4 regions of the Shewanella sp. DC2-4 genome follow, and region 1 is predicted to be linked to each of the others. Evidence: predicted binding sites of a transcription regulator. Region 1 holds the regulator's gene; each other region holds the start of a gene.
What was found. The regulator sigma-54, encoded in region 1, starts transcription at its own class of promoters, with help from an activator protein. The targets are predictions, from matches to a motif close to GTTGGCACGNNNNTNGNNT.
Positions count from the first base shown of each region.

Region 2: HQQ92_RS05505 (flagellar assembly protein FlgT) is a predicted target of sigma-54. The motif match lies at 3,472-3,490, and genes of this name have one in related genera.
Region 3: flhA (flagellar biosynthesis protein FlhA) is a predicted target of sigma-54. The motif match lies at 6,418-6,436, and genes of this name have one in related genera.
Region 4: HQQ92_RS18355 (P-II family nitrogen regulator) is a predicted target of sigma-54. The motif match lies at 3,236-3,254, and genes of this name have one in related genera.

Region 1 covers NZ_JABRVR010000002.1:3,660,580-3,668,661, forward strand. The annotation lists gene mlaD (outer membrane lipid asymmetry maintenance protein MlaD) at 1-87, opposite strand, end outside; gene mlaE (lipid asymmetry maintenance ABC transporter permease subunit MlaE) at 144-929, opposite strand; gene mlaF (phospholipid ABC transporter ATP-binding protein MlaF) at 926-1,744, opposite strand; gene HQQ92_RS16705 (KpsF/GutQ family sugar-phosphate isomerase) at 2,388-3,365, shown strand; gene kdsC (3-deoxy-manno-octulosonate-8-phosphatase KdsC) at 3,365-3,916, shown strand; gene lptC (LPS export ABC transporter periplasmic protein LptC) at 3,913-4,473, shown strand; gene lptA (lipopolysaccharide transport periplasmic protein LptA) at 4,460-5,014, shown strand; gene lptB (LPS export ABC transporter ATP-binding protein) at 5,011-5,742, shown strand; gene HQQ92_RS16730 (RNA polymerase factor sigma-54) at 5,850-7,328, shown strand; gene hpf (ribosome hibernation promoting factor) at 7,357-7,644, shown strand; gene ptsN (PTS IIA-like nitrogen regulatory protein PtsN) at 7,647-8,082, shown strand, end outside.
Region 2 covers NZ_JABRVR010000002.1:1,080,262-1,088,343, reverse strand. The annotation lists gene HQQ92_RS05535 (chemotaxis protein CheV) at 1-345, opposite strand, end outside; gene flgA (flagellar basal body P-ring formation chaperone FlgA) at 551-1,258, shown strand; gene flgM (flagellar biosynthesis anti-sigma factor FlgM) at 1,334-1,657, shown strand; gene HQQ92_RS05520 (flagella synthesis protein FlgN) at 1,660-2,085, shown strand; gene HQQ92_RS05515 (LPP20 family lipoprotein) at 2,213-2,662, opposite strand; gene HQQ92_RS05510 (FlgO family outer membrane protein) at 2,659-3,291, opposite strand; gene HQQ92_RS05505 (flagellar assembly protein FlgT) at 3,571-4,737, shown strand; tRNA gene HQQ92_RS05500 (tRNA-Arg) at 4,793-4,868, shown strand; gene HQQ92_RS05495 (motility associated factor glycosyltransferase family protein) at 4,920-6,209, shown strand; gene HQQ92_RS05490 (hypothetical protein) at 6,206-6,466, shown strand; gene HQQ92_RS05485 (ketoacyl-ACP synthase III) at 6,497-7,519, opposite strand; gene HQQ92_RS05480 (3-oxoacyl-ACP synthase III family protein) at 7,655-8,082, shown strand, end outside.
Region 3 covers NZ_JABRVR010000002.1:1,121,788-1,129,869, reverse strand. The annotation lists gene HQQ92_RS05750 (chemotaxis protein CheA) at 1-99, opposite strand, end outside; gene HQQ92_RS05745 (protein phosphatase CheZ) at 115-852, opposite strand; gene cheY (chemotaxis response regulator CheY) at 866-1,249, opposite strand; gene HQQ92_RS05735 (RNA polymerase sigma factor FliA) at 1,297-2,010, opposite strand; gene HQQ92_RS05730 (MinD/ParA family protein) at 2,003-2,884, opposite strand; gene flhF (flagellar biosynthesis protein FlhF) at 2,889-4,271, opposite strand; gene flhA (flagellar biosynthesis protein FlhA) at 4,283-6,382, opposite strand; gene flhB (flagellar biosynthesis protein FlhB) at 6,564-7,694, opposite strand; gene fliR (flagellar biosynthetic protein FliR) at 7,713-8,082, opposite strand, start outside.
Region 4 covers NZ_JABRVR010000002.1:4,037,949-4,046,030, reverse strand. The annotation lists gene narQ (nitrate/nitrite two-component system sensor histidine kinase NarQ) at 1-635, opposite strand, end outside; gene nrfA (ammonia-forming nitrite reductase cytochrome c552 subunit) at 861-2,264, shown strand; gene HQQ92_RS18360 (hydrolase) at 2,415-2,957, opposite strand; gene HQQ92_RS18355 (P-II family nitrogen regulator) at 3,302-3,640, shown strand; gene HQQ92_RS18350 (ammonium transporter) at 3,651-4,901, shown strand; gene HQQ92_RS18345 (hypothetical protein) at 5,080-5,418, shown strand; gene HQQ92_RS18340 (tetratricopeptide repeat protein) at 5,546-6,739, shown strand; gene aroG (3-deoxy-7-phosphoheptulonate synthase AroG) at 7,091-8,082, shown strand, end outside.

The DNA.
Region 1 (8,082 bases):
GGCGACGTTAAAGACTAAGACCAAAAAAGCGGCCAATCCTGTTAAAAGAAACACACCCACTAATAATTCAATTTTTCGTGTCAACATGTTCAGCTACCACTCTGTTAATCCATCTAACCTGTGTCGAAATCCGCAGTGTTCCGTTAGCGGCCAAACATCAGGGCTGTCAGTAAAAAATCCAATGCCAATACAGCGAGGCTCGACTGAACGACAGTCTGGGTCGTTGCACGGCTGATGCCTTCCGGATTTGGGATCACTTGATAACCGCGATATAACGCAATCCAAGTGACCACTACGGCAAACACACCACTTTTGATCAAGCAGTTAACTATGTCCTGACGCCATTCGACAGACGCCTGCAGAATCGACCAAAACGCACCACTGTCGATCCCTTTCCATTCCACGCCAACAAGGTGCCCGCCATAAATACCTACAGCGGTAAACATCAACGCCAGCAATGGCATACTGATCACTCCAGCCCAAAAGCGCGGTGCAATAATCTGCCTTAATGGGTCAATCGCCATCATTTCTAAACTGGAAAGCTGCTCAGTGCTTTTCATTAAACCAATTTCAGCGGTTAATGCTGAACCCGCCCGTCCCGCAAACAATAACGCGGTAACAACTGGCCCTAACTCACGCAGTAAACTGAGCGCCACCATAGGACCTAAGCTTTCTTCGGTGCCAAAACCAACTAAGATGTTATAGCCTTGCAGTGCGAGCACCATGCCGATAAAGAGTCCTGAGACTAAAATAATCACCATGGATTGCACACCGACCACATAAATCTGGCGCACTAATAATGGAAAACCTTTACGCACGCGTGGCCAGCGAAAAATCGCACCCCACAGCATAAGGCCTGCACGGCCAAAACCGAGCACTAGCTCAATCGCGCTGCGGCCTAAGTCGGCAATACTGTCGATTAACTTCACTTGCCAACTCCTTTTGCCATTAATTCTTGCTGGTAATCATTTGCCGGATAATGGAACGGCACAGGGCCGTCCGGAGCACCTTGAATAAACTGTTTCAGCTGCGGATTATCAGCGTACTTTAATTCTTCAGGGGTACCGTGGGCGATGACTTTTTTGTCAGCCACCACATATACATAATCGGCAATGCCAAGCACTTCATCCACATCGTGGGACACTACAATTGAAGTCAGATTCAGCGCATCGGATAACTCACGAATAAGCTTTACTAACACGCCCATCGATATTGGGTCTTGCCCTGCAAAAGGCTCATCGTACATCACCATTTCAGGTTCAAGCGCTATGGCTCTAGCCAATGCGGCGCGGCGTTGCATACCACCGGACAACTCGCTTGGCATCATCTGAGCGGCACCACGTAAACCTACGGCTTCAAGCTTCATCAGCACGATAGTGCGAATAATGTCTTCAGGCAGTCCAGAATGTTCACGCAGTGCAAACGCCACGTTATCGAACACATTAATGTCGGTAAACAGCGCGCCACTTTGAAACAGCATGCTCATCCGCTTACGCAGACTAAATAATTCATTACGACTCACGCCATGGATATCGTGACCGTCGAATAACACTTGTCCATGGTCAGGCGTTAATTGGCCGCCAATCAATTTCAACAGGGTCGTTTTGCCTATGCCGCTCGGCCCCATGATCGCCGTCACCTTGCCCCTTGGAATGGACAGGCTAATATCTTCATATATCACACGCTGACCGCGGCTAAACCCCAAATTACGGATCTCAACCAACGGCGTTTGTTCTTGAGTCATGCTTGATTCCGACATTTGCAAATGAGGTGATCCTAGTCTTCCGAGACTGACCAATCGAAGAGCCGCAAATTGTACGTAATTGCGCTTTAACCTACAACCGAATCGACACTATCGCCCTGCGATACTTTCAATTTGCCTCATTTACAGCGAAAATGCGCCCTAAGTTTTCACTCTGCACAGGTAAAATGTTACTTAATGTTTTCAACCTGGTTGCAGAATTGGCAGTATTGGCTAATTCGTTCGCACTTAGCTCACTCTTTGCCCACTTTTATCGGGGAGAGTCGATACGCAATTGCGCAATAGAGGCATCCCATAGGGTAATACCCGCTGCGATATGGAATAAATCCATTGAAATAAACGACAAAGACGATGATATTGCTCAAGACCTTCTGCCGCTAAACACGTTATTGTGCGTGAATAGCTAACGCAGCTGAACTTGACGAGTCGGATCAATCGCTCTAGCCTGCCGCAATTGTTTTGCTGTTTTCGGTAATTAACCACAGCAAGACATAAGCTAAATTGTCTGAAAACAAACTAATACTTGGCAGAAAGCCTATTACATATCATCTTTATCGCGTACCAAATTGTGCTATTCCAATCCCATCAATGGGGCGACAAAGACAATGCAAAAAGAGAGATAGACATGGTAGACAAATCACAACTGCGCCAATGGGGTTGTAAAGTTATCGACATTGAAAAGTCAGCCCTAGACAATCTTTATCAATATGTTGATTCGGCTGAATTTGCAGCAGCTTGCGAGTTGATCCTCAACTGCACAGGCAAAGTGATTGTCATGGGAATGGGCAAATCGGGCCATATCGGCAATAAGATTTCAGCCACCCTCGCCAGCACAGGAACGCCCGCATTTTTTGTGCATCCGGGTGAAGCCAGCCACGGCGATCTGGGTGTATTGGCCGATAACGATGTGATTTTAGCGATTTCAAATTCCGGTGAGTCGAGCGAAATCCTCACCTTAATGCCGGTCATCCAACGTATGGGCGTGCCCGTTATCGCGGTAACAGGTAAACCCGAATCGAATATGGCGCGATTATCTAAAGTACATTTATGTATTGAAGTCCCAGAAGAGGCTTGCCCACTTGGACTTGCTCCAACGTCGAGCACTACCGCGACCTTAGTGATGGGCGATGCGATTGCCATTGCGCTACTACAAGCTAAAGGCTTTACCCGTGATGACTTTGCAATGTCCCATCCTGGCGGTGCTTTAGGACGCAAGTTATTGTTAAAAGTCTGCGATGTCATGCACAGCGGTGATGACTTACCGCTCGTTAACCACGATATTTGCATCACAGAAGCTCTGTACGAAATCTCCAAGAAAGGCTTAGGCATGACGGCGATTATTGATGATCAGCGCAAGCTGGTTGGTATCTTCACCGACGGTGATTTACGCCGCGTTATTGATGCCGAAGTGAATTTACGCACGACGCCCATTGCCGATGTGATGACACGTAACTGCGTCACGATCACGGATAATGTGTTGGCCGCCCAAGCACTGCAAGTGATGGACTCAAAAAACATCAACGGATTAATTGTTATTGATAAAGACCGCCATCCTATCGGCGCTCTTAACATGCTAGACATGGTTAAAGCAGGAGTCATTTAATGCCACAGCAAGGATTTTACGGCCCAATCAGTGATGATGTGTGGCAACGCGCGCAAAAGATTAAACTGTTGATTTGTGACGTCGATGGGGTGTTTTCCGACGGCCGTATTTACTTGAGCAATAGCGGCGAAGAGCTCAAAGCCTTCCATACCCGTGACGGTTATGGCGTGCGCTCACTCCTCACCAGCGGTTTCAACCTCGCCGTGATCACAGGGCGTCAATCCAAAATCGTTGAAAACCGTATGACAGCCCTTGGTGTTACCCATATTTACCAAGGCGTAGACAATAAGTTCGAGCCCTATGAAGCATTGCTCGCACTTTATGGTGTCACCCCAGAAGAAGTGGCTTATATCGGTGATGATATTGTCGATCTCCCCGTGATGAATGTCGTCGGTTTAGCGGTCAGTGTTGCTGACGGCCACCCCTATGTACGCCAACACGCCCATTTTGTGACTACGCTCAATGGTGGCCACGGTGCACTGCGTGAACTCACAGATCTGTTACTCCTAAGTCAAAATAAATTCACTTCGGCCCATGGAATGAGTATATGAGTCGTGTGACACTCGCAATTATCGCTTTTTTTGGAACTGCACTAGCGCTTTACTGGCAGGTCCAGAACAAACACAGCGGTGATTCCGATAACAGAGTAAAAGATCAAAATACCCCAGATTTCATCGTTGAAGATCTGCGCAGTGTTGAGTTCAATGAGCAAGGACTAGTGAATAGCCGTGTGACGGCGAAACACATGGAACATTATGATTCAACGAATCAAACTTTCTTTACTCAACCTGTTTATCTTGTTTATCCAGACCAAGGTAAAGCACAATGGCAGCTCAGGGCAGATCAGGGCAAGCTAAACAAGGAAACTGGCAAGGTTGTATTAGAAAATAATGTTATTATCGATGCCATTAGCCCAGAAGAACCGATTCAGACCTTGTCCACCAGTTATCTGGAACTCGATCTCAACACTATGATAATGACCTCTGACCGTACCATTTACGTCACAGGGAAAGATTTTAATATTCAAGGCCAAGGCCTTTATGCCGACCTCAACGCGCAAGAAGTGCAATTGACCAGTCAGGTAGTAGGAACATATGAAGCAAAATAACGTATTACTTGCCAGCCTAATGCTAATTATGAGCATGAGTGCTTTCGCGAAAGTGGGCGACTTAAAGCAAGAAGTCAAAATTAAAGCTGTGAGCCAAACTGCGGATATCAAAAACAACCAGATTATCTTCTTTGGTCCGGTGGAAGTTACCCAAGGCTCAATAAAAATCCAAGCAAATGAACTGCGTGCATTTTCCGCTGAAGGTGAAAATAGCAAAACTTTAGTCGCCACAGGCAACCCTGCTACGTATAGCCAGATATTAGACGATGGCCGTCCTGCATCGGCTAGCGCGAAAGAAATTCGTTACGATATGGCAAGCCGCACCTTAACTCTGAAAGGTATGGCGTCATTAGATCAAGCAGGTAGCCAAGTTACAGGCAATTTAATCCGCTATAACATGATTCAACAGAAATTGATGGCCGAGAGTACTGGCAGTGGTGACGATCGCGTAATCACTATTATTCAGCCTGAAAACTATCAAGATGATGCTAAATCAGACGCTCCGGCGGATAAACCTGTAAAAAAGCAGGACTCTAAATGACCCAAATCACCTTAAGAGCACAAAATCTGGCGAAAAGTTACAAGAGTCGCCAAGTGGTTAAAGACGTCAGTCTGACGGTAAAAACCGGTCAAGTCGTTGGCCTACTCGGTCCAAACGGTGCAGGTAAAACCACGACCTTTTACATGGTTGTCGGGCTAGTGAAGAGCGATAAGGGACATATCTTTATCGACGATGATGATTTAACCGCAGATCCTATGCATCTGCGTGCCCGCAAAGGCATAGGTTACTTACCGCAAGAAGCCAGTATCTTTCGTAAGCTAACTGTTCATGACAACATCATGGCCGTACTGCAAACTCGTAAAGAACTTAAAAACGAAGAACGAGAAGAAGAACTAGAACATCTGCTCGAAGAGTTTCATATCACCCACATCCGTGACAGCCAAGGCATGTCATTGTCGGGTGGCGAACGTCGTCGCGTCGAAATTGCGCGGGCTTTAGCCGCTAATCCTAAGTTCATTTTGCTCGATGAACCGTTTGCCGGCGTCGATCCTATTTCGGTTATCGACATCAAGAAGATTATCGAACAACTCAAAAGTCGCGGCCTTGGCGTACTGATCACAGACCATAATGTCCGCGAGACATTAGATGTATGTGAACATGCTTATATTGTGAGTCACGGAAACCTGATTGCCGAAGGAACTCCAGCAGAGATCTTAGACAATCAGCAAGTTAGGGCTGTGTACTTAGGTGAACAATTCAGGCTATAGTTAATCGAGCGAAGCCAATGGAGGCAATTTATACCGCCATTGGGCTTCACTCAAGATAATAATAAGCGACCTCATCCAACAATAATAACGTAGGGATCAGCGGTAACATGAAAGCGTCACTCCAGCTCAAACTGGGTCAACAGTTAACCATGACGCCACAACTACAACAGGCTATACGTCTGTTGCAACTGTCGTCATTAGAACTGCAGCAAGAGATCCAGCAAGCATTAGATTCTAATCCCCTTCTCGAGCTGGAAGAGGATCAATTCGACGCCACTAAAACCCCTGTAAACCAAACGCTATCCGATACGGATTTCAGTGAATCTAGCACTCTGCCACCAGAAAAAGACAGCTCCACCATAGATACGGCAGAGTCGCTAACCAAAGAATCCATGCCCGATGAGCTCCCCATGGACACCACATGGGATGAAGTGTTTACCGCCTCCCCAAACTCAGGCCCCGGCGGCAGTCGTGAAGACGATATGCCCTTCCAAGGCGAGACCAGTGAAGGTTTGTACGAACACTTAGAATGGCAAAAAAACCTCACGCCGTTTTCTGAAACCGATTTAGCCATTGCCACCGCCATTATTGATGCCATCGACGATCAGGGCTATCTCACCCAAAGCACTGAAGAAATTCTCGAAGCCATGGGCAATCCTGAAGTTGAGCTTGACGAAGTCGAAGCCGTACTCAAGCGTATTCAGCATTTTGATCCCATAGGCGTTGCCGCCCGCGATTTAAGTGAATGCCTGCTGATCCAACTGTCGCATTTCGCCGCTGATACTCCCAACCTAGAAAACGCCCGTATGCTGATCAAAGATCATTTAGATCTGATCGCCGCCCGTGATTTTAGGTTATTGATGCGTAAGACTAAATTAAAAGAAGATGAATTAAGGGATGGTATAGCACTTATCCAAACCCTCAATCCTCGCCCAGGTTTGTTGATCACGCCCAATAATGACGAATACGTTATCCCAGATGTGTCTGTGTCGAAGAAAAATGGCCGCTGGGTCGTTGAGCTTAATCCTGACTGCATGCCAAAAATCAATGTAAATCAACATTATGCTTCTATGGCACGCAGTACCAAAAACCAAGCCGATAGCCAATTTATTCGCGGCCATCTGCAAGAGGCTAAATGGTTTATTAAGAGCTTAGAAAGCCGTAACGATACTTTGCTTAAAGTTGCTAATTGCATAGTGCAATATCAGCAAGGTTTCTTTGAGTATGGTGAAGAAGCCATGAAGCCTATGGTGCTTAACGATATTGCCGAAGCGGTAGAAATGCATGAGTCCACCATCTCACGGGTCACAACTCAAAAATACATGCATACCCCTAAGGGACTTTTTGAACTAAAATACTTCTTCTCTAGCCACGTCGGTACTGACGATGGTGGTGAGTGCTCATCCACAGCAATCAGAGCCTTTATAAAGAAACTGGTGGCAGCGGAAAACCAGAAAAAACCATTAAGCGATAGTAAGATGGCACAACTTCTGGCAGAACAAGGGATCAACGTAGCCCGCAGAACCATTGCGAAGTACCGAGAGGCTATGCTTATTCCACCTTCTAATCAGCGTAAAAGTTTATAACCTACAGTGGATATCGGAGGACGTTTCTATGCAAATAAACCTAAGTGGACACCATGTCGAAATTACCGAATCGTTACGTGCATATGTAGAAGAAAAGTTTTCAAAACTTGAACGCCATTTCGAACAGATCAATAATGTGCACGTTGTGCTCAATGTTGAGAAAATGCAACAGATTGCCGAAGCGAGAATAAACCTCATAGGTGGTGAAGTTTTTGCTACTTCAGAGCATGCTGACATGTATGCCGCTATAGACGCCCTGATTGACAAGCTTGACCGTCAGGTTATTAAACACAAAGAGAAGTTAACAAAACACTAATAATGGAACTTTGTACCATACTGCGGCCGGAGTGCACTACCTGCGCCACTCCGGGCAGCAAGAAAAAGGTACTGGAACTCATCAGCGACTTAGTCGCTGCCCAGTACCCGACCCTCTCATCTCAAGAGATATTCGAAAGCCTAGTGGCGCGCGAAAAGATGGGGAGCACAGGTATAGGTAACGGCATCGCCATTCCACATGGTCGACTAGCCGATATAGATCAGCCCATTGCCATACTAATTAAGTGTGAAGAGCCGATAGCATTTGATGCTATCGATAAGCAACCTGTTGATATTTTATTTGCACTACTGGTGCCTGCAGACCAATGTCAGCAGCACTTAAGTACCTTGTCTTGCATGGCCGAAAAGCTGAGCGACAAGCAAATATTAAAGCAATTACGCAAGACGCATGATGAAACGGAACTCTATCAGGTAATCA
Region 2 (8,082 bases), 2.6 Mb from region 1:
CATGTTGATGATCCGCTCAACAGAACTGACCAAGAAGCCTTGAACACTGCGGTTATATTCAGAAATAATGATGAAACAGTTTTCAGTGCTCGCTAAAGGTTTTCCCCCTGTTGCCGCACTCAAATCAATCACTGAAATGGTTGTTCCACGAATATGAGCAACACCCTTCACATAAGGATTAAGTTTAGGCAAAGTGGTCAGTGGTGGACACTGCAGTACTTCTTTCACCTTAAACACGTTAATCCCAAACCGTTGACGACCGTTTAATTTAAAAAGCAGCAATTCTAAACGGTTTTGTCCAACGAGCTGGGTTCGTTTGTTGACTGAATCAAGAATACTCGACATAACTCTGCCTTGTTGTTCTGTTTATGTTCGGCCCTATAACTCAGTTGAGTATAGGCATATTAATTGCTTACGTCTTATCTATCGATAAACATAGTCGAAACTGAGTCAATCTTCTGACAGTGATGCAAATTATTATTACAGTGGTCAGCTTCGAACTTAATAAAAGTATAGGTGCATTCTGGCGTTACAAGCTAGTCTCTTCATTATGAAAGTAAATTTAGTCTGTTTTTTTAGTCTTTTCACCCTCTTCATGCCCGCTTTAGCGAGTGCAGAGCCTATTGTCCCCACCGTATCGGCAATCTCAGAATTAGCTAAAGCGCTTATTTCAGAAAAAATATCCGTTCCAGAAAATGCCAAAGTAAATATTTCGCCACAGATGGTTGACGCAAGAATGCTGCCGTCACAATGTTCATCTCCAATGAAAGTAGAACTGGCTAGCGATAGGGAAATTAGCCGTAATAACACCTTAAAAGTCAGCTGCGATACACAAGACTTAGCTTACCCTTGGCAAATCTATATCTCGGTTCGGGTGGATATCTTATTCCCCGTTGTTGTCTCAACCGAAATCTTAGCACCAGGCGAACTCATCTCTCCTAGTCAAGTAGAAGTCCGTTACATTGAACAAAATAGCTTGAGAGGTGCCGAATTCGATGACCCGAGTAAATTGGCTGGCGTGCGAGTAAAACGACGAGTAGCAAAAGATAATCCCATATTAAGCAACAACTTATGCTTCGTTTGTAAAAATGATTCGGTATCTATCTACGTTCGTTCTGGCTCATTCGAGCTCAAAACAGTGGGCGAAGCCCTACAAGATGGCAATAAAGGTGATCGGATCAGAGTCAAAAATAGCAGTTCAAACAAAGAACTAGATGCTATAGTCACAGGCATTGGCGAAGTTGAAGTAAGAATGTAAAATAATCTAAAGCTTTTTTGTAAGCTGCCGATACCCCAGTTAAGAAATCCCGTACACACGACGCTGGAGCCTAAAATGGCAATTGATATTAGCAAACTCAACACTGCAACGACTGCGCAAGTTCGTTCAGGCGCAACGAAAACGAGCAGCGATCAATCTGCTCAAGTTGCTACAAAATCGACAACACCACAGAGAAGCGATTCAGTGGTCATTACGGCCCAGGCACAACAACTTCAAGGAGCTCAGACTAAAATGGCTAGCCTTCCTGAAGTTGATCAAAAGAAAGTAGCCGAAATCAAACAAGCTATTGCCGAAGGTCGCTATAAAATTGACCCTGAAAAGTTGGCTGCCAATATTGCAAGTTTTGAAGCCGAACTTAATGACTTAAATAAAGAGTAACTATGACTGAAATAGCTAAACTGGTAGATCTACAACACGCCCATTTGGCTGTTCTTAAGCAAATCATACTCAAGGAAAAAGGCGCTTTGGTTGACCAAAACGCCGATTTACTGCTTTCCCTTGCTAACGAAAAATCGCAATGTCTGAAAGAACTAAAGACTAATGATGATATTCTGGCAAACCACAGTGATAAATCACTACTCACTCAGCAAGTCGAACTCGTGCATAAAATGGCCGATATCAAAGACGCATTGACTGAATGCAAAGAATTAAACGAACAAAATGCCAGTTTAATTGAGATGAATTTAGCGAGTTTAAATCGCTTTGCTCAAGCTTTACAAGCCAGCAGAAATGCCTCCAGCCTCACCTATAACGATAAAGGCAAGACCTCGACTATCTCAAGTTTAGGCAATGATTTAAAGGCCTAACAAGCGCATCACTCCCACTTAGCATTACCTTTTCTAAGCTCTGATTAGATATTAATGTCTTGTACAAAAAGAAAAGCCGCGTAAATACGCGGCTCAATACATGCTGTTGAACATACTCTCAAAAAAGCTAGAAATACGTCACTTCCTTCACTCGTTGTGGACGGTTCTGTTGTTGATAAAGCGCCCAAACCTGTGAAAAATCAAGTTCTAACTCAGTGACATAATGCTCGCCTGCTGGATAACTCTTAACGACTCGTGCACCGCGGATCACACCAGAAACTGACGCTTTGACATTATCGTCCGTCAACATCCAATCACTGACACTGCTGTTTGCCGTTATTTTCTGCCCATAAACTTGTTCCGCTAATTCACGATAAGCCACAATTTTTGATGCCTGCATAGCCATCAACACTCTTTGTGATTGCTCTTTAGCCGGTTGAGTCGCTAACGGCGCATATCCTATAGCCGTTAACTTAGGAAAACTCGGCGGCGGCACATCTTCCCATTGCACATATCTATCTTTAGCAGCGCAGCCAGTTAGCATTAGCGCCACAATAACTAAAAGGTAGCGTTTCATTTTCCATCTCCTAAAACACGCACTTCATTCATACCTGGACTCGCCTGACGATATAAGATGCCATTTTGTGACACAATTTGCTCCGAAGGCTGCATGTAGTTTGCCAACTCTTTTTGAGTCACAAAAGTTTGAGATGCCGATACCACGCGATTGTTACTAATGTTCACAATCCGAGTATTGATCGCCATACCATTGGTTACTACGCTCATAGTCGAAACGACAAGATGTTCAACAGGAAGATCTTTCGACAATTTTTGCCAATCTCTCGTCAAAATAAAATCCCCGTCAGATGTGACTCTCAAGCCATCAGCTAAGTTTAAATCCACCACATTAAACTGAAAGCTATGGAGCGACGTCATTAACCCTTGCTGTAACTGTTGCGCTAACGCATTAGTGCCATTCAAATCGCCCACTAATACTGGTGTTGCAACTACGATAGGTTGATCAGAACGCAAAGCATCATTTTGCTTAACGAGCTCAGTCACTATTCGCTGTGCTAAATGGTTAATCACTGCCGTTGGCGGCAACCCATTGCCATCCACTAAACTCGGTTTGGGCGGCGTAACCGGTTTAGCTACACATCCACCTAACATTATCAATGTTAAGGGAATAATCACACGCTTTAGCATTGGATTTACCTCATCTATGGGTGCATTGGCAGTCAAGTGACTCACTTTCTAAGCTTCAAATTTTTAATGAGTAACAAAAACAGCAATCTTCGGACCAATATTAACCTCAGTCCGACAATATTCTTCTATTACACAGTATATCGACTGTAACAATGGAAACTTTATCAAAAGTTCTCATACTCAGGCACGAAATTTGCTTTATTGTCGTATTAGATTAAGAGTCAGAAAACTGGCTCGATTGGTAATATCGCCATTAGCTTAGCGATAAGGATTGAATTGATGCACATACCAGGTTCAGCTTCGCTCATCATTTTGAGCCTTTTTCTACTTTCTTTGCCCACCAGAGCCGAATGGATAGAAGCCAGCGGAGAAGCAACTATTATCAATGGTAATACAGCTCAAGCAAGGGAAGAAGCAATTAATCAAGCTGTTAGCTATGCGACATTAAGCACAGGTATTCAAATATCCAGTGAGCAACAAACCTCTAATGGTAACCTCACACAAAATAACTTTGCGATAAATCGCAACGCCCAAGCCATAAACATCCAACTCGTTAGTGAACAAATTCAGGGAAATAAAATATATGTATCCCTACGCCTCGATCTAAATGATGATCCAACACAACAGTGTCCTAATGGCCAATTAAAGGCCGCTATTTTAATACCTCAAACACAAATAAAAGATCGTTCTCAGCTTAGATATGGACAACTTTCAGGCTTTGAAGAGGTCATTTCAGAGTCGTTAGGGAACACTATAGAAGATTACTCTTCAACTGGCTTTAGTCACATCCATGCTAACGAGCGACTCGATATTGAACAAGACCTAGTGGATATTCGCGGTTATCGACTCCCAAGCTGGCTCAGTGAAATTACCGACAGCCAATATATTCTTCAACCGCAGATCATTGATATATCGATAGAGCCTGTACAACCCACCTTCTTAGGATTTTGGGATGAAGCTCCGCTAAGGCAATTTCAATTCAAACTCAGCCTCTATCATGGGATCAGTGGCGAAGAGGTCTGGAGCAAAAGCTACAGCACATCGGCCCCATGGGAATTTGAAGAACAGGCTATCATTGCTCCCAACAGTAATAGATTCTGGCGTTCCTCCTATGGAAAAAGTATTACTCAATTAATATTGCAAGCTACCCGAGATTTAGACAGCACACTTAATTGCAGGCCATTACTTGGCCAAGTCGTTAGCCGACAAGCAGACAGGATTATATTAAATCTAGGCCGTAAACATGGCATTCGTGTCGGTGATAAATTCCAAGTAGTATTACAACAAAACTTACCCGATAGACTCAATGAAATGCGCGCCGTCGCGACCAAAAGTCGTGCAACGGTAAAAATTGAGCAAGTAAGCGAAGAAAGCGCCACCGCAATCCTTGTAGACCAAAATGCCGCCTACAATGTACAGATAAACGACATAGCGCTTAAGATTTAAGCAACTAAATCATAAGCCTTTTAATCAAAGATAAAACCAGTATAATCACTGTCGTCTCTTCATAGCTCAACAGGATAGAGCAGCCGCCTCCTAAGCGGCCGATCGGGGTTCGAGTCCCTGTGGAGAGACCAGATAGTGACCTTGGTGATATCAAACTCCCAGAAATCTTCCGGAGAAACGGAATGACCGAGCTGTTTGCGTCTAATCTCAATATTATCGTTAAGCGTTGGCCTATCGTAGCCGCTGCGGTCAAAAGCCAAACCATCAATGAATTAGATGCCCACCTTGTCAACGGTCGCAATCAAACTATCAGTGTTAATGGTATTCAACTCAGCAGCCGTCATGACCGCATCGCCGAAGCACGGCTCTTTATCAGTACATTACCTGCAGATGCAACTCACGTAACCGTCTACGGTGTCGGGATGGGAGATGTACCAAGTTTACTTATCGATAATCCACAGTATCTTTCAATTGATGTTTGCATTTTAAATCTCAGCGTTTTTGCCCTCCTCATCAGTTACACAGATCAAAGCGAATGGTTAAGTCATCCGAATGTTAACTTAAAAGAACGCGCCGAGAGTAGGCTTGTGTTACCCTATGTTGGAATAACACCAGATTTAGTATTAACCAGTAATGAGAATGCAATCACTCGAGATTTACTGGTTTATGAGCTTAACCGTAATTTTGCGAATCAAAAACATAATATTGATGAAGTTTCGTTAGCAAGATTAAATGCAAATATTCCAAACTTACTCAATGACCCCGATGCATCACTTCTGTTAAACACTCATCATAATGCTAACTGCGTAGTTATTGCATCTGGCCCAACACTTGAAGATCATTATCCCTATTTATTTGAGCTCACTCAAAAATCTAAATTCTCAAAACCACTTATTATTGCTGTAGATACGGCATTTAAGGCTTTATTCCAACATAATATAATACCTGACATAATTCTAAGTATTGATCCTAATATTAGACCAGATCATTTCCCGATGGAACATACGGAAAATGTCATATTAGTTTATTTCCCCAAGATCAATCCTCAGATAATCGAACAATGGAAAGGTGCAAAATACAGTGCATACTCTACTAGTCACCTCTATGATGAGCTAGCAAATAAATATCCTAAGTTGAGACTATTTACTAATGGTAGTGTAGTCCATCCTGCAATCGATCTTGCTGTTTATTTAGGAGCATACCAAGTATCACTCTTTGGCTGTGACTTCTGCTATACGAATAATAAAACTCATGCGTTTTGGCCTGATGGCCATTTAGGGCCAAAAATCAAAAATGCCAAACATTGGTTAATTAACGGGCATGGCGAAAGAGTACCAACAGATTTAAACTTTAGGGGTTATTTACGTAGTCTTGAAAAATATATAAAACTTAAAAAAAATATCAAGTTTTACCAATCAAGTTTAAATGGGGCGAGAATACATGGTGCACAATACAAGGATTTTTCACAATGAAAGACCAAAAAAACCAACCACTTATAAGCTTATTAATTTCAGCAGCACATAAATTTCGGTTAGGAAAAGAGGCTGAAGGATCGGTACAATTTCGAGAGTGTATTAACCTGTTAGAGCCAATGCTTAACAATTCAATCAAAGAGAATGAAATGACTCTTTTTTTTCCAGCAATGTTAGCAGCTCAGGAACGCTTCGATTGGCTTTCGCTTGCTGATTATTTGGAATTTGATATTCCATCTATTTTAAAAAACGACTAGATCTAAATCATTTTAGATCTTTATTCTCGGTTAATCGTCGATAGATAAATCCAGCAAATGACAAACAGTTAAATTATCAAGAGTCAAAGCAACACTCCCCCAAGACCAACCCACTCCAAATCCTGAAAGTAGTAACTTGTTATTTACTCTTGTTAAATCTTTAGAGAGACTTAAGCAAAGCGCTAGAGGAATTGATGCAGAGCTAGTATTGCCAACTTCACCCATTGATATAACTAATTGCTTATCTGTAAATCCCATTTTATCCCCTAAACGTTTCAACATCATTTCATTTGCTTGGTGCATAATACAAAAATCAACATCACTGATCTGCCAACCCTTTTCAACTAGACAATCATGCATGGACTTTGGAACTTCTCTTAAGGTAAATACAAAAACCTGCATTCCATCCATAAAAAGTTCTAGCTGAGAATTAGGATTCTTAGCTCCACCAAAAGGCTGAATCAAATAAGGAGCCCCAGACCCATCACTACCTAATGAAAAGACCATATCATCACAACCTTCACTCTTCTCTATTGCTATGGCGCTAACAGCATCACCAAATAAAGGGGCAACGGTACGGTTTGACTCACTATATTGCTGACTTGTCGTATCACCAACAACTAATATTGCCTTACTTCTGTTCAAACTAGCTAATAATTGGGAAACTTGCCATAAGCCGTAAATAAAACCAGAACATCCTAAATTGACATCAAAAGCTAGAGTACTCTTGTCTAAACCGAGTAAATACTGCAGTTGAACTGCGTTTCCTGGTAAGGGGTAATCTGGAGTCTGAGTAACAAAAATGATCAATCCAACCTCATCACTCTCCCACAGCATTGTACTTATAAGCGACTTACATGCCTTTGCTCCTAACTCTAATGCTGTTTGTCCTGGATTCACGATACGCCTGGCATGTATTCCTGTTGAAGAAACAATACGAGCCATTTCTTGTGCTCCAACACTTGATAACAGATCTGCATTCACTTTTTCCAATGCAGGTAAAACAGACACAATGCCAGATATAGTGATATTTTTAACTCGGACTGTAGTCATCTTCTATCCTAAAATTTTCAACTATAATTCGCGAAAGTGTATTGCACTCCAGAGGAGTGCAATACACTTTCAAGCTATATTATTCAATGTTATAGTTAAAACCAATATTAATCATTAATTTCAACAAGGCTATTTATGGAAGCAGTGATAAAGTCAGTCAAAATTGCAGGAATGCAAGCTGCAGTACCTCCCCACAGACACTCCTATGTTGAAACACCTGGTATTTTTACCCAAGAAGAAGCTGAAAAAATTTATTTAAGCACCGGCATACATAGCCGACGAATATTACCTTCACATTTATGTGCATCAGACATGTGTATTGCTGCAGCAGAAACCTTACTTCAAAGACTCAATTGGCCACCTGAAACTGTTGATGTACTGATCTATGTGTCTCAAGATTCTGATTATGCACTTCCCGCAACAGCATGTCTCATGCAGCATAGGCTTGGATTACCTCAATCAGCTGCTTGCTTAGATATTAGCTTAGGGTGCTCTGGTTTTGTCTATGGTACATGGATAGCAAGTCAGTTACTTAATAGTTCAAATGGCAAGCGTGCTTTGGT
Region 3 (8,082 bases), 2.5 Mb from region 1:
ATTTTCAAGCGCAACGAGTTGCTCTTGCAGAAGCTCTAAAATTTCACCGGCTTCGATTAAAAAGTCCTGGAGTATCTCTTCATCTACATCAAAGGCCATCAAATTGACTCCCAGTTAGAAACCCAGACTCGATAGAAGATCATCCACTTCGTCTTGACCCGTTACCACATCTTGACGAAGCTCGGCATTCATTATCGGGCCTTCTGCTTCAATATTATTTTTCTGAGCAATCTGACTTTCAATCATAGGTTGCTCACCAAATACCGTCAGCATAGAAACCAGATTACTTTCTACTTCCATTACTAGATCAATAACACGACGTATTATTTGTCCTGTTAAGTCTTGAAAATCTTGCGCCATCAAAATTTGATTAAGCAATTCACGTAATCGAGTCGAGTCATTTGCACTACGAGACATAAGGTCTTGTACATCGTGACAAAGGCCCTTAAATTCAGTCAGCGCTATCTCGCGTCGCATTAATCTGTCCCAAGATGGCATGACATTTTGAATATTTACGGTCACGGCATTAGCCAAAGGTAAACATTCTTCAACCGCATCCATGGTTTTATTTGCAGCTTGTTCGGTCATGTCAATAACGTAATTTAAACGTTGCTTGGCATCGGGGATCTCTGTATTGGCTAATTCAGCAAGACGATTATCAACTTGAAAATCCATCAGCGCACTATGAAGTTGCCGAGTTAATTTACCTACTTCTTCGAATAATTCTCGTTGCAGTGGAGCAGCAAGCTCCCGAAATAAATCATCTGCCTGACTTTGCTCACCTGCACTTAATAATTCAACTAAATGCTGAGCTTGCTCGAGCGTGATGAGCCCTGATGTTTGTGACTTCATAGCTCATCCTTGCTCAAGCGAGTCGTTCGAATATTTTATCTAACTTCTCTTTCAGCGTTGCAGCGGTAAAAGGCTTAACCACATAACCATTCACTCCCGCTTGAGCGGCAGCAATAATCTGTTCACGTTTTGCTTCAGCAGTCACCATTAATACGGGTAAATGCTTTAGCGAATCATCAGCGCGAATTGCTTTTAACAGATCGATTCCTTGCATACCAGGCATATTCCAATCTGTAACAACAAAATCAAAATCCCCCTTTTGCAACATCGGCAGGGCTGTTGAGCCATCGTCTGCTTCTTGGGTGTTATTAAACCCCAAGTCTCGCAACAAGTTCTTGATGATACGCCTCATTGTCGAAAAATCGTCAACAATGAGAATCTTCATATTCTTGTCCAAGGTTTCCTCCGGTGAGCTGACATTCTGTGCTCGATTAATAATTATACTTATGTCCAGTGCTTGAGTTTAGCTTTCAATCGCAACATTGCCTGACTTAATATCTGGCTAACCCGCGATTCACTGACTTCAAGAATGGCGCCAATCTCTTTTAAATTCAATGCTTCATCGTAGTACAGGGATAACACTAATGCATCTCTTTCAGGCAATAATTTAATTGCCTCAACCAGAGCAGAATGAAATTGGTTCTCAGCTAATGCTTCAAATGAATCATCATCGGACCGATCACTCACTGTAAGTATATCCTGAGATACGCCTAAATCTTCTATCCCTATGATTTTTCCGACAGAAACATCGTTAAGAATATGATGGTACTCATCGAGCGTCATATCAAGTTTTTCTGCAATTTCTGTGTCGCGTGCATCACGGCCCAGTTCTTGCTCTAACTCATCAATAGCGTGTGCAACCTTACGATTGTTACGATGAACGGAACGAGGGACCCAGTCGCCACGACGAATTTCATCTAACATGGCTCCACGTATGCGTATGCCGGCGAAGGTTTCAAATTTCGCACCCTTGCCACCATCAAACTTGGATGATGCTTCTAGTAACCCCATCATCCCAGCTTGGAGTAAATCATCTAACTGCACAGATGCAGGTAGTCTGGCGAGTAAATGATGCGCAATTCTTTTAACCAACGGAGCATACTGTTCAACGATCGACGATTTATTGTCTAAACAAGTATACGCAGCGGCTTTATTCACTCGTTTTTTCCTCTTGAAAATCTGGTCGTTGTACTAAACGCTCAACGAAAAACTCCAAATGCCCACCAGGTTGCTGCGGCACAGGCCAGCTCAAAATTTTATTTGCCAATCCTTGATAAGCAATTGCCGCTGGTGATTTAGGATAAGCTTCAACCACCAATTTTTGTTTACGAACAGATTTACGTAAGTTTTCGTCAAATGGAATAGTGGCGACTAATTCAAGTGCAACATCTAAAAATCTGTCGGTCACTTTACTGAGTTTAGCAAATAATTCCATACCTTCGCGTAAACTACGCACCATATTGGCAACTATTTTAAAACGGAACACACCATGCTCACGGCTGAGAATTTTAATCAGGGCGTAGGCATCGGTAATCGAAGTGGGTTCATCACAAACAACGACTAACACATCCTGCGAAGCACGTGAGAAACTGAGCACCATATCTGAGATCCCAGCCGCAGTATCTACGACTAGAATATCAAACTGAGTCCGCATCTCACTAAATGCACGGATTAATCCAGCATGTTGCGCAGGGCTTAATTCCACCATCCCCTGTGTTCCTGAGGTGGCAGGTACTATGCCTATCCCCTTAGGACCACGCACGATAATATCGTCAAGCTCTGCATCACCAGAGAGAACATGAGAGAGGTTACGCTCGGCACGAATACCCAGCATGACGTCGACGTTTGCTAAGCCAAGGTCAGCGTCAAGTACCAAGACACGCTTGCCTTTTTCGGCTAATGCCACAGCAGTATTAATAGAAACGCTGGTTTTACCCACGCCTCCTTTACCACCAGTGACCGCGATTACTTTCACTTTTTCGTTATAGGGTTGATTCATCATACGTAAACCACTTGCTTGATCCAGGGTCATAAATCTACTCAAATGCACAGGCCATATTATCTGACCACGCTGTGTCTTGTAATGATTGTTGTTCTGTACTATCTAACGCTGCGAGTGCCTGCTGGGCTAAATCTAGGGTATCCGCAACTTTCATATCTTCAGGAACTCTTTGTCCATCAGTAATATAACTTAATGGTAATCCGTTTTGGATCAACACACTTAATGCCCCTGCTAACGACACAGATTCATCGAGTTTTGTGAGAACGACACCAGATAGGGGAATGCGTTTAAAATGATTGACTGCATCTTGCAGCACACGGCGCTGCCCTGTCGCAGACAGTACCAGATAACTGCGGATAGGTATCCTGCTATTTGCAGTTAAATTATCAAGTTGCTGGTAAAGGCGCATATCTCGCTGTCCCATGCCAGCCGTATCTATCAATACTAGCTTGCGATTCCTAAACTGATAGAGAATTTGCTCTAATTCATTTAGATCATGAGCTTGCTTTACTGGGCAGCCCATTATTTTGCCATAAGTTGCTAATTGCTCATAGGCTCCGATGCGATAATGATCTGTGGTAATTAAAGCAACATGTTCAGCACCATGATGTGCCGCAAAACGGGCAGCAAGTTTAGCTAATGACGTTGTTTTACCAACGCCAGTAGGACCAACTAATGCAACCACCCCGCCCTGTTTCACAATGTCATCACCCTGATTGTCAAGCATATTAGCGAGACTTTGTGGTAATGCTCTGACTAATTCAGCCGGCGTATAATGCTGACTCAGCGCGGCTAATTTATTTGCAACCGCAGGGGAGAATTCAGCCTCAAGTAATTTGGCTTCGAGCATAGCACCGACGGGATCGATGCGTTTTTTATGTTCCGTCATCAAGGAGGATACTTGATGTGTCAGTAAATTACGCAGTGATGCTAATTCATCACGCATAGCTTCAATATCAGCACTTTGTTTTAGTGATGTTTGTGGCTTTTTATCAAACGAGGAAGGCGCTTCACGACGTTCTGGTTTCACAGCAGTAGGGGCTTGTAAGCCCTTAGCCCATGCAGGTAACTCGGCATCAACTTGCTGATGTGACATTTGTTGATTCAAACGGCTTTGCTGCTTCTCAAGTAAGGCTTGTAATGAGTCTGCAGGAGCGGCTGGCTTAGCGCGAGTTTCTACACGAACTGGCTGCTTAGCACCGAGGGACACGAGATCGTCGCTCACGTCCATAAAGGTCGGTGCTGGCGCAGTGGCTGCAGTTTTTGCTTTAGGTTCGTCATAGTCAACGGCAGCGACAATTTCGATGCCACCGTTCACTTTTTTATTTGACATAATGACGGCATCTGAGCCGAGTGTTTCTTTCACTTGGGCCAGTGCGGCGCGCATGTCTTTGGCAAAAAATCGTTTAATCTTCACTTATGCGTCCTCTACTGGCCGACTGCAGATACGATACGTATTTGCTTCTCATCAGGTATTTCTTGATATGAAATGACTCTGAGATTAGGAATAGTATGTTTAACAAAGCGTGACAGCGTCGCGCGTAACATACCTGACGTCAACAATATGGCGGGTTGTCCGACCATTTCTTGCTTCTGAGCCGCATCGGCAAGGGACTGCTGCATGCGTTCTGCAAGACCGGGTTCAATATTAGGACCATCACCACCAGTTGCTTGCATTGACTGATGCAACATCTGTTCCAACTCTGGCGCCAAAGTAATGACGGGGATTTCGAGCTCTGGGCCTGAGATCTCCTGAACTATCATACGTTTCAAAGCGATACGTACAGCGGCAGTCAAGACTTCAGTGTCATTGCTCTTAGTGCCATATTCTAACAAAGTTTGCACTATAGTACGCAAGTCTCTAACTGAAACCCCTTCATTTAATAGGTTCTGCATCACTTTTACGACATGTCCTAGTGGCATGATATCTGGAATAAAGCCATCAACCAGCTTAGGTGAGTGTTTCGCAAGCATATCCATCAGTTGTTGCACTTCTTCGTAGCCTAACAACTTAGCGGCATTATTTGTGAGTAATTGACTAATATGAGTTGCAACAACAGTGGCGGCATCGACGACGGTATAACCTAATGTTTGTGCGTGCTCACGTAACTCAGGAGCGATCCATACAGCTTCTAGGCCAAAAGCGGGATCGCGCGTTTCGATACCATCGAGTTTGCCATAGACTTGACCAGGGTTGATCGCCAATTCGCAATCATGACGAATATCTGCCTCTCCGACGACGACGCCCATTAATGAAATGCGATACGCATTAGGCGATAAATCTAAGTTATCGCGAATATGCACCGCGGGCACTAAGAAGCCTAGTTCCTGAGACAACTTTTTACGCACGCCTTTAATGCGGCTTAGTAACTCGCCACCTTGGCCCTTGTCTACCAGAGGGATCAAACGATATCCAACCTCAAGACCAATAGTATCAACATGATGTACATCGTCCCAACCTAGCTCTTTAGGCTCTTTATCTTGTCTTTCTATTGGACCCGATTTCACTTGTTCTAGCGCTTTAAGACGTTTGTTTTCATTTCGTTTATAAACAAAATAAGCTGCACCAGCAGTCATAAAGGCAAAGCTTAAAAACGCCATGTGCGGCATACCAGGAACAATACCCATTACAAACAGGACTCCGGCGGCGATACCCAATGACTTATGACTGTCAAACATCTGACTCATCATCATTTGGCCCATATCACCTGACTCGTTTTGACGAGTCACCATCAAGGCTGCGGCGATTGACAATAATAGACCAGGGATCTGCGCCACTAAACCATCACCGATAGTCAGTAAGGTATAAATTTCAACCGCTTCAGAGAAACTTAAGCCATGCTGCACAATCCCTATGATGAAACCACCTACGATGTTGATCACTAAGATCATGATACCGGCAATCGCATCCCCTTTAACGAATTTGGACGCACCGTCCATCGCACCATAGAAATCGGCTTCACGGGTCACTTCGGCACGGCGTATTCTCGCTTGGTCTTGATTTAAGGTTCCAGCATTTAAGTCAGCATCGATTGCCATTTGCTTACCCGGCATAGCATCCAAGGTAAAGCGGGCACTGACTTCTGCGATACGACCAGCACCTTTAGTAACTACCGCAAAGTTGATGATAATCAAAATGATAAATACCACTAGACCAACGGCATAGTTACCACCGATCACCACAGAACCGAAGGCTTCAATCACCTTACCCGCGGCATCACCGCCATTATGACCCTCAAGTAAAACCACACGAGTAGAGGCAACGTTGAGCGCAAGACGTAATAATGTCGCCACCAGTAACACAGTTGGGAAGGCAGCAAAATCTAAGGGTCTATCGGTATAAATAGCCACCAGCAATACGATGAGAGCTAACGCAATGTTGAATGAAAAGAGTATGTCTAATAGAAATGGAGGGATAGGTAAAACAATCATGGCCAATGCAGCAAGCACAACCACCGGCGTGCCAATGCCTTTAAAAGTGCTGAGCCTAATTTGTTTTACTTGACCAAGAGTCGCTTTAACATCCATTCGCTATAACCTAAACTTTGACGTGTAATAGCATAAAGCAAAAAACGCGCCAACAAGATTAAAGCCATTAATGAAGGAAAGATATGTACTGTGACTGATTGATATACATAAAATTAGCCATAAAAACAAATGAACTCGACATCATCAGCTTTACCAATGACTACCATCTGAGACTAGTGGTTCAATATTTCAATTCATCTGGTATAGGTTGATTAAGTGGGACAGGAATAGGTTTACGACCGCGTCCTTTTTGATATTGGCGCAGCTGGAATACATAAGCCAAAATCTGTGCGACAGCAGTAAACAAACCTTCAGGGATCTGCTGGTCTAACTTAGTCGTATGGTAAATCGCCCTTGCAAGTGGTGGGGCCGAGACAATCGCAATATTGTGCGCGCGGGCAATCTCACGTATTTTAAAGGCCACATCATCAACACCTTTCGCTATCACAAAGGGAGCCGCAGAGCGCTGCACATCGTATTTAATCGCAACGGCAAAATGCTCAGGGTTAACGACAATCACATCGGCATTTGGCACTTCAGCCATCATACGCCTTTGTGCTAGTTCACGTTGCATCTGCCGTATATGCCCTTTCACCTCAGGTTTACCCTCAGTGTCTTTATATTCATCTTTTACTTCTTGTTTGGTCATCTTAAGTTGCTTGTTGTGATTCCAAATTTGGAACGGCACATCGATGACGACAATAAATAAAATCGAGGAACATAACAGGATAAACATCCAAACCAACAAATCTAATGCATGGTAAACATTACCTGGAAGATGGTCGCTAGACAGCAACATAATGTCATTGAAATAGAAGCTTAATAAAAAATAAGCAGAAAACGCTACTACCGAAAATTTTGCAATACCTTTGGTGAGTTCAACCAGAGCCTGTACGCCAAACATACGTTTAAAACCAGCAAGGGGACTCATTTTACTGGCTTTTGGCATCATAGCTTGGGTCGAAAAATTGATCCCTCCAAGAGAGACGTTACCGATAAACGCAACAACCACAATCAGTAGCATAATTTTAGCCATGGGCCAGGCTATTTCACTCGCAACAACGCCCCACACTTTGAACATTTCATTCGTATCAAAAATTTGCGCCCTATCCATGGTAAATACAATTTCAAACACCCGAGTTAGGCTAATGGCCAAACTTGGGCCTAGCATATAAAACCCACATGCTGCCGAAATTAATACCGCTGCAGTTCCAAGTTCTTTCGAACGTGCAATCTGTCCTTTTGTTCGCGCCTGTTCTAGACGCCTCCCCGTGGGTTCCTCTGTACGTTCATCACTTGACTCTTCAGCCATGGGCTTCTCCTAATCCCATCATATCAAGCCATCAGCGTTACATTGGAGCGCTAACATATCGCAAAGCAGCACTTGAGCCGTCGACCATACTTCATCGAAGTGTGCCATTACCGGTGTTAGGGTTAACCACAGAATAAACAGTCCACCAATCATAGTGATCGGAAAACCAATAGAGAAAATATTCAATTGTGGCGCGGCGCGGGTCATGACCCCGAAGGACAAGTTGACTAATAACAAGGCGATAATCGCAGATATCGACATAGTGAGTGCCGCACCAAACATATACGACCCCCAATCAGCCAGCGATCGATAACTTGTCAGTGTTAAGCCTTGATTAGAAATCGGCAAAGTTTCAAAGCTTGCCACTAGCATACGGATCATCAAAAGA
Region 4 (8,082 bases), 380 kb from region 1:
GTGAGTTCAATATATTCGGTCTCGGGCATTTCAATTTCAAAATTACCCTTAGAAATCGTGTTGGCCGATTCCATCAGTTTTTGCAGTGGGATCACTACTTTCTTCTTTGTAAAACGCACGGCCACAAAAGCGATAATGAGCATGACGCCTAAGCCTAATATTTGGCTGGCGGCAAGGAGCCTGAGTTTAAAGGCGGCGTAGTGCTCCATCTCAAGCACCAGTAAATCAATGGTATCAACAAAGTCCTTCAGTGAGGCGACATAATCGCGGGAGTTTTCTTGTTCTATGTAGTGTTTCATCACCAGCCATTTATCGATGACAAGCTGATATTGAGCGGCAATTTCTGGCGGACTAAACCAACTTTCCGAGGGCTTTAATGTGTCGGAATAGAGCGTATTTTCGAATTCGGTGATTTTATCCTGCGCAGCATCACTGCCTGAGTTGGCGTAAAACATTAACCGATAGCTTTGCATCCTCAGCGACCCTGAGGCATTAATCGCCTTGGCGTCGCCTAAGCTGTAGGACAAATTGATGATAGCAAAAGTCGATAAACTACTAGAGAGCAGAATAAGTACTAACATTAATCCTAAGATTTTTGAGGTGAGACTACCTCGTTTCATTAATCCGCTGTTCATTTTGATGGCCGCTGTTATGGCACTTTGCAGTGGTTTTTACATTAGAAAATAATGTAATACATTAACAAAAGTATAGAAATGTGAACAACAACACCTTTACATTTTGATCTAGCGCAAACTTCAACCTAGATACCCCCTAAGAGGTATATTTTTAGCAGGGTTTAATCACTAAGTTTGACCATGGAGATGTCGTGATTTACAACAATAATGCAACACGGAGATGAGATGATGAAGAAGATGACAGGTAAGTCCTTTGCACTGAGTGCACTGGTTGCCGCCAGCTTCATGGCAGCGGGCGCAATGGCGAGTGATAAAACAGAGCCTCGCAACGAAGTTTATAAAGATAAATTTAAGAATCAATATAATAGCTGGCATGATACCGCAAAGAGTGAAGAACTTGTCGATGCGATTGGGCAGGATCCTAATATGGTGATCCTGTGGGCTGGCTATGCATTCGCAAAAGATTACAACGCTCCTCGCGGCCATATGTATGCCGTGACCGACGTGCGTAATACCCTACGTACTGGTGCGCCGAAAAATGCGGAAGATGGTCCATTGCCTATGGCATGTTGGAGCTGTAAGAGCCCTGATGTACCTCGCTTGATTGAAGAGCAAGGCGAAGATGGTTACTTCAAAGGTAAGTGGTCAAAGGGTGGCCCTGAAGTGACAAATACCATTGGTTGTGGTGATTGCCATGAAAAAAGCTCTCCAAAGTTACGTATTTCACGCCCTTATGCAGACCGTGCTTTTGAAGCTATAGGTACACCTTTTAGCAAAGCGTCTAAACAAGATAAAGAATCAATGGTATGTGCTCAGTGCCACGTTGAGTATTATTTTGAGAAAACTGACGACAAAAAGAATTTTGTTAAATTCCCTTGGGATATGGGTACAACAGTTGAAAAAATGGAAGTCTACTATGACTCAATCCAATTTTCTGATTGGACACACGCCCTTTCTAAGACACCAATGTTAAAAGCCCAGCATCCAGAGTATGAAACGTGGAAAATGGGTATTCACGGCATGAATAATGTGAGTTGCGTTGACTGTCACATGCCAAAAGTGACCAGTGCTGAAGGTAAGAAGTTTACCGATCATAAAGTGGGCAATCCATTCGACCGTTTTGAAGAAACCTGTGCAACTTGCCATAGCCAGACTAAAGAGTTTTTGGTTGGCGTGACTAATGAGCGTAAAGCCAAAGTCAAAGAAATGAAGTTGAAAGCGGAAGAGCAATTAGTCAAAGCACACTTTGAAGCAGAGGCTGCGTGGAAAGCTGGCGCAACTGAAGAAGAAATGAAACCCATACTGACAGATATTCGCCACTCACAATGGCGTTGGGATTTAGCGATTGCTTCCCATGGTGTTGCAGCTCACGCACCGGATGAAGCATTGCGTATTCTGGGAACTTCGGTAAGTAAAGCTGCTGATGCTCGTGTGAAGTTAGCGCAATTACTCGGTAAAAAAGGCATCACAGATCCTGTTGCGATTCCTGATATCTCTACTAAAGCTAAAGCACAAGCGGCCTTAGGTATGGACATGAAAAAGATGAATGCTGAGAAAGAAGCATTCAAGAAAGACATGTTACCTAAGTGGGATGAAGAAGCGAAAAAACGCGAAGCCACTTATAAGTAGGTTTTAATCAATCGCGGTTGAGTTTTCGATATGAGCTAACCCCTCATGCAAACAAAAGCCCTCGCTGACTCAGCGGGGGCTTTTTTATGGAAAAAAATATCGAGTAATGTCAGGCGCTGATCATGCTGGCAAATACCACGGGCTAAATCGTTATTTGATCAGTTTTAATAACGCCCTAAACCGCTCGCCTTGGGCTTGATGTTGTAATTCAAATAATAGCGATTCCACGTTAGTTAATAGGGCGCCTCTGGCCGTCATCATTTGGATCCCGAGTTGTTTATTCTCAGCACTGCGTGACGATACGCAATCGGCGACTAAATGCACCGAATATTGCTGTTCGATAAGGTCACAACAGGTTTGGTAAACACACACATGGGTTTCAATACCCGCGAGTATGACGTGTTTGCGATTCGTCTTAGTTAATGCCTTTGCAAACGTGTCACAGTGCCAGCCGCTAAAATGCTGCTTAGCAATGGGTGAGCTGGTTTTCGCAAGTAAGGTTTGCAGCTCAGGGCTAGTTGCTCCGAGTTTATCGGGTAGCTGTTCTAACCAGAGTATGGGAATTTCAAATAATTGTGCGCCTTGGATTAAGGTCTGTAGTTGTTGATGCAGCTTGTCACTGTTATCCATGATTTGTGCAAGTTTTCCTTGCACATCGACGATAACGAGAACACATTCTTCTGGTTTTAACATCGGGCCTTCCTTCTGCGCTTGATGATTGTCTTAGTGATGATCTTCGCTTTTGTCTAAGAGCTTGTGTTGTGATGCTCAGATTTCATCTCGATTTACGCTTCCCCCAGTAGACCCTAATTTAACCTTGTTACCAATAGGCCTAAGGTCGAATAGCTGTCGCACTTAAACTGCTCACTAAAAGAGTGCATCGCACCAGTTAGTGCTCGATTATGGTGCATTTTTAACCTTAAAAAATAGTGTTAAACAATTTAAATCAATAATAATCAATGGATTAAATTGTTGGCCTAATGATTGAATTACCTTTGATACAAGTTAATAACAATCGCGTTTTTTTGGAGGTCAGGATGAAACTAGTCAGCGCTATCATCAAGCCGTTTAAGTTGGATGATGTCCGTGAAGCTATCGCCGGAATTGGTATTGAGGGCATGACGGTGACCGAAGTGAAAGGTTTTGGCCGTCAGAAAGGGCATACAGAGTTGTATCGCGGCGCCGAGTATCAGGTGGATTTTTTGCCAAAAGTAAAACTAGAAATTGCCACTAAGGCTGAAAATCTCGACATGTTGATTGAAGCCATTACCACTGCGGCCCATACGGGGAAAATTGGTGACGGTAAGATCTTCGTCGTTGATTTAGAACATGCTATCCGTATCCGTACGGGTGAACTTGATACTGAAGCGCTATAAGGGGCTGACAATGGAAGAATTAACGAAATTAGGCGGCACAGTCACTGAACTACGCTTTGCACTCGATACCTTTTACTTTTTGATTTCTGGCGCTTTAGTCATGTGGATGGCGGCGGGATTCGCTATGTTAGAAGCGGGTTTAGTTCGCTCTAAAAATACCACTGAAATTTTAACTAAGAACGTTGTGCTGTACGCGATTGCCTGTGTGATGTATCTGTTGGTTGGCTACAACATCATGTATGTGGATAACACTGAAGGTGGCTGGTTACCGTCAATTGGCACCTTAATTGGTTCGCAATCAGCAGATGCGAGCCATGCATTAGAATCTGACTTCTTCTTCCAAGTTGTATTTGTGGCAACGGCGATGTCAATTGTCTCTGGTGCTGTGGCGGAACGGATGAAGTTGTGGGCTTTCTTGTTCTTCTCTGTGGTGATGACAGCGGTTATCTATCCAGTAGAAGGTTATTGGACTTGGGGCCAAGGTTTTATCGCTAAACTGGGCTTTGTAGACTTTGCCGGTAGCGGTATTGTGCATATGACGGGGGCGACCGCGGCGATTGCTGGCGTAATATTGCTCGGTGCGCGTAAGGGTAAATACGGGCCTAACGGCCAAGTGAATCCTATTCCAGGCTCTAACTTGCCAATGGCAACCTTAGGTATGTTTATTCTGTGGATGGGCTGGTTTGGCTTTAACGGCGGATCGCAATTAATGGTGTCGGATGCGGCGAATGCAAGCTCAGTGGCGAAAGTGTTTGTGAATACTAATACTGCAGCGGCTTTTGGTGCCATCTCAGCTCTTATCGTGTGTAAGATGATTTGGGGTAAAGCGGATTTGACCATGATCCTTAACGGTATTTTGGCTGGATTAGTGGCGATTACGGCAGATCCTCTCTCGCCTTCATTGTTAATGGCGGGTGTGATTGGTTTAGTGGCGGGCGGTGTGGTGGTGTTCTCGATTGTGGGCTTAGATCGCATTAAGATTGACGATCCCGTCGGTGCGATTTCAGTACACGGTGTGGCTGGTTTCCTCGGCTTAATGTGTGTGCCATTATCCAATGCCAATGCAACTATTACCGGACAGTTGACGGGGGCAGCGATCATTTTCACTTGGGTATTCTGCTCATCATTTGCTGTCTGGTATGTGATTAAGATAACCATGGGGATCCGTGTTACTGAGGAAGAAGAATACAACGGTATGGATGCTTCTGACTGCGGTATTGATGCCTATCCTGAGTTTGTTACGGTCAAAAATGCGGGCTGATTAAACTTGCACATTAATGCGTGATTCACCTTGATGCTTAGCTTGGAGCGAGGGATAGTGAAGCAGAGCCTAGGCTCTGCTTTTTTATGGGTAATCACTGTGATTGAAGTTTTAGCACAGGGTCATAAGCTTAATTACTGAGCAATTCTGTTTTCTTGCATAAATTAAGGAGTGTTCTATGAGCTTGAATATAAAAACAATAGGTCAATTTTCGCGACTAAGTCTTATCGTCATTTCTGGCTGGATATCGGTTTCTGCCTTTGCAGGAGAAGTGATCGTTAATCGCTCAAGTGAGCCTGTCGATGCCTTTGCCGTGCGTGATCAAGTGCTCAAGGATTTTGAATGGCAGGAGTCGCTTCGTCGCCAGCAGCAAATCCAAATTCTGCAGGCTTTACCCTCAGGTTGCGTTACGGTCATGAAACCCTATCGACATTTTACCTGTGGAGAGCATAACTATCGGCCGTATCATTATCAGCAGCGTGAGTTATACATAGAAGTTGACCGACCTTCACAATAGTTAATTCATTAAATTATTTGCGATTATTTTCAATCGATCGCGATTATCATTTTTTGTAACCATTTTATGTCGTCTTTTTCGCCATTTGTAATAAGCTCAAATAGGAGCTAATGGTGTGGGAGGGCGTATGTCGAAACTATTCCGAGCCGTATACTTGAGTACGATCTTGAGCGTTGTATTCAGTCAATTGTTTGCTTGTAGCTCGACGACCATTGAGCCTAATCCGTCGGATCTTGAGTCGTTACTTGCCGATTCACTGTTTACCCCTGTGGCCGATATTCCTTCTGTTGTGGATATTTTTTATCTGCCACCCGAGGTAGTGACAGACGTAAAACGTCGCTATGGGATATACACTTTTTCACATAATAACAAAATGTTAGCCAACGAGTGGTTAGCTAGTTATATCAATGCGAGTCAAACCAATAGCGCTAACATTGATTTTCGATATCAAGATAATCTGACCCAAATTGCCCGTGAAACCTATGCCCAAAGGGCGGGTAATTGCATGTCTTTAGTGGTCATGACTTCTGCGTTAGCGGACATATTGAATGTGAGTGCTGAGTATCAAGATATCGCGATAGAACCCGTATGGGATAAGCAAGGTGATTTCTATTTAATCAATGGGCATGTGAATTTACGCTTACTTCCACCTGAAAACGCACATTCAGTTTATGTGTCATCTACCGCAGTTTTAGTGGACTTTATGCCAGAGCGAGCTCTACGGGGATACGGTAAAACCCAAGTGGATCGGCAGACCTTAGTCAGCATGTTTTACAACAATATGGCCGCAGAGTCTTTGGTGAACGGTGATTTAGACAGGGCCTATGCCTTGATTAAAGCGGGTTTAAAAGTCGGCCAGTTTGTTCCTTCACTCAACACGCTCGCCATTATTTACCGGCATAAAGGTGATGAAAAGCGGGCCGAACAGGTTTATCGCTATGCACTCAAGTTTAATGCGAAAAATCTGACAACGCTTTATAACTTAGCCTTGATTTTAGGGGAGCAGGGGCGGCTTGATGAATGGGCCGAAATTAATAAAGTGCTTGAATTAGCGCGAATACGTAATCCCTATTATTACTATGACATGGGGCAGCAAGCCTATGATGAGCATCAATACGACGAGGCCTTGGCTTGGTATCAAAGGGCGTTGGCAAAAGCGGATTATCGTCATGAGTTCTTCTTCGGTTTATCTAAAACCTACTGGGCGCTGGGGGACGAAAAGCGTGCCAAACTGAATATGGATAAAGCTTTGGCTTTGAGTCGAGATGAGTCAGAGCGTCAACGCTATCAGAGCAAGTTACAAGTCATGTTACAGCATTAGCATTTGCCCGCTCTTTTCTATAGAGCGCTGGCCATCAATTATGCTTATTACGGGTAAACATCTTTGCTTGCTAACATAGGGCACCTAAATACACTTGCAGCAAATATGTTTATTCCTTTTTATCCGCCGTATTCGATTTTGTTAATCAAGGCTGTGAGTTAGCTGGCATATTTGAATTTTTATTTTTTTTAAATATATTAAAACAATAAGTTATATTTGATTCTTTGAAATGGAGACAACTTGGTTGCATTGGCGCCTGAGACTCGATAAATTGAACTCAGTATTGCAGTTGAGATCCCTTATCGCAGCGATAGAAATAGCCTAAAACACCAGCGTTGGAGCAGTAAAATTATGTATTACCAAAATGATGACGTTCGCATTAAAGAAGTAAAAGAGTTACTTCCACCTATCGCGATTCTTGAACGATTTCCTGCTTCCGAAAAAGCCTCTGCGACTGTGTTTAATGCGCGTAATAGTATCCATAATATTCTGGCTAAGTCTGATGATCGTCTATTAGTGGTGATTGGGCCTTGTTCTATCCACGATCCCAAAGCTGCGTTGGAATATGGACAGCGTTTGGTCTCACTGCGTGAACGTTATAAAGATCAACTCGAAATTGTGATGCGAGTGTATTTTGAAAAACCAAGAACCACAGTGGGTTGGAAGGGGCTGATTAACGATCCTTACATGGATAACAGCTTTAAACTCAATGATGGTTTACGCACCGCCCGTAAATTATTAGTGGATTTGAACGACAGCGGTATGCCAACCGCGGGTGAGTTTCTTGACATGATCACCCCACAATATATGGCTGATTTAATGTGCTGGGGAGCCATTGGCGCCCGTACGACAGAATCTCAAGTACACAGAGAGTTAGCCTCGGGTCTTTCTTGTCCGGTCGGCTTTAAAAATGGTACAGATGGCACGATTAAAGTTGCTATTGATGCGATAGGTGCTGCCAATGCACCACACCATTTTTTATCTGTGACTAAGTTGGGCCATTCGGCGATCGTTTCGACTAAGGGCAATCCTGATTGCCACATTATTTTACGGGGGGGCCGCGAGCCCAATTATAGCGCGCCGCATGTCACTGAGATTAGCCAGCAATTGTTAAAAGCAAAGCTTGCCGACAACATCATGATCGACTTTAGCCATGCGAATAGTAGTAAAGAGTATCAACGTCAGTTAGTGGTTGCTGAAGATGTCGCTGGTCAAGTGGCGGCGGGAAATACTGCTATTTTTGGTGTTATGGTAGAAAGCCATTTAGTGGAAGGTCGTCAAGATCTTATTGAAGGTCAAGATTTATGCTATGGGCAGAGTATTACCGATGCGTGTATTGGTTG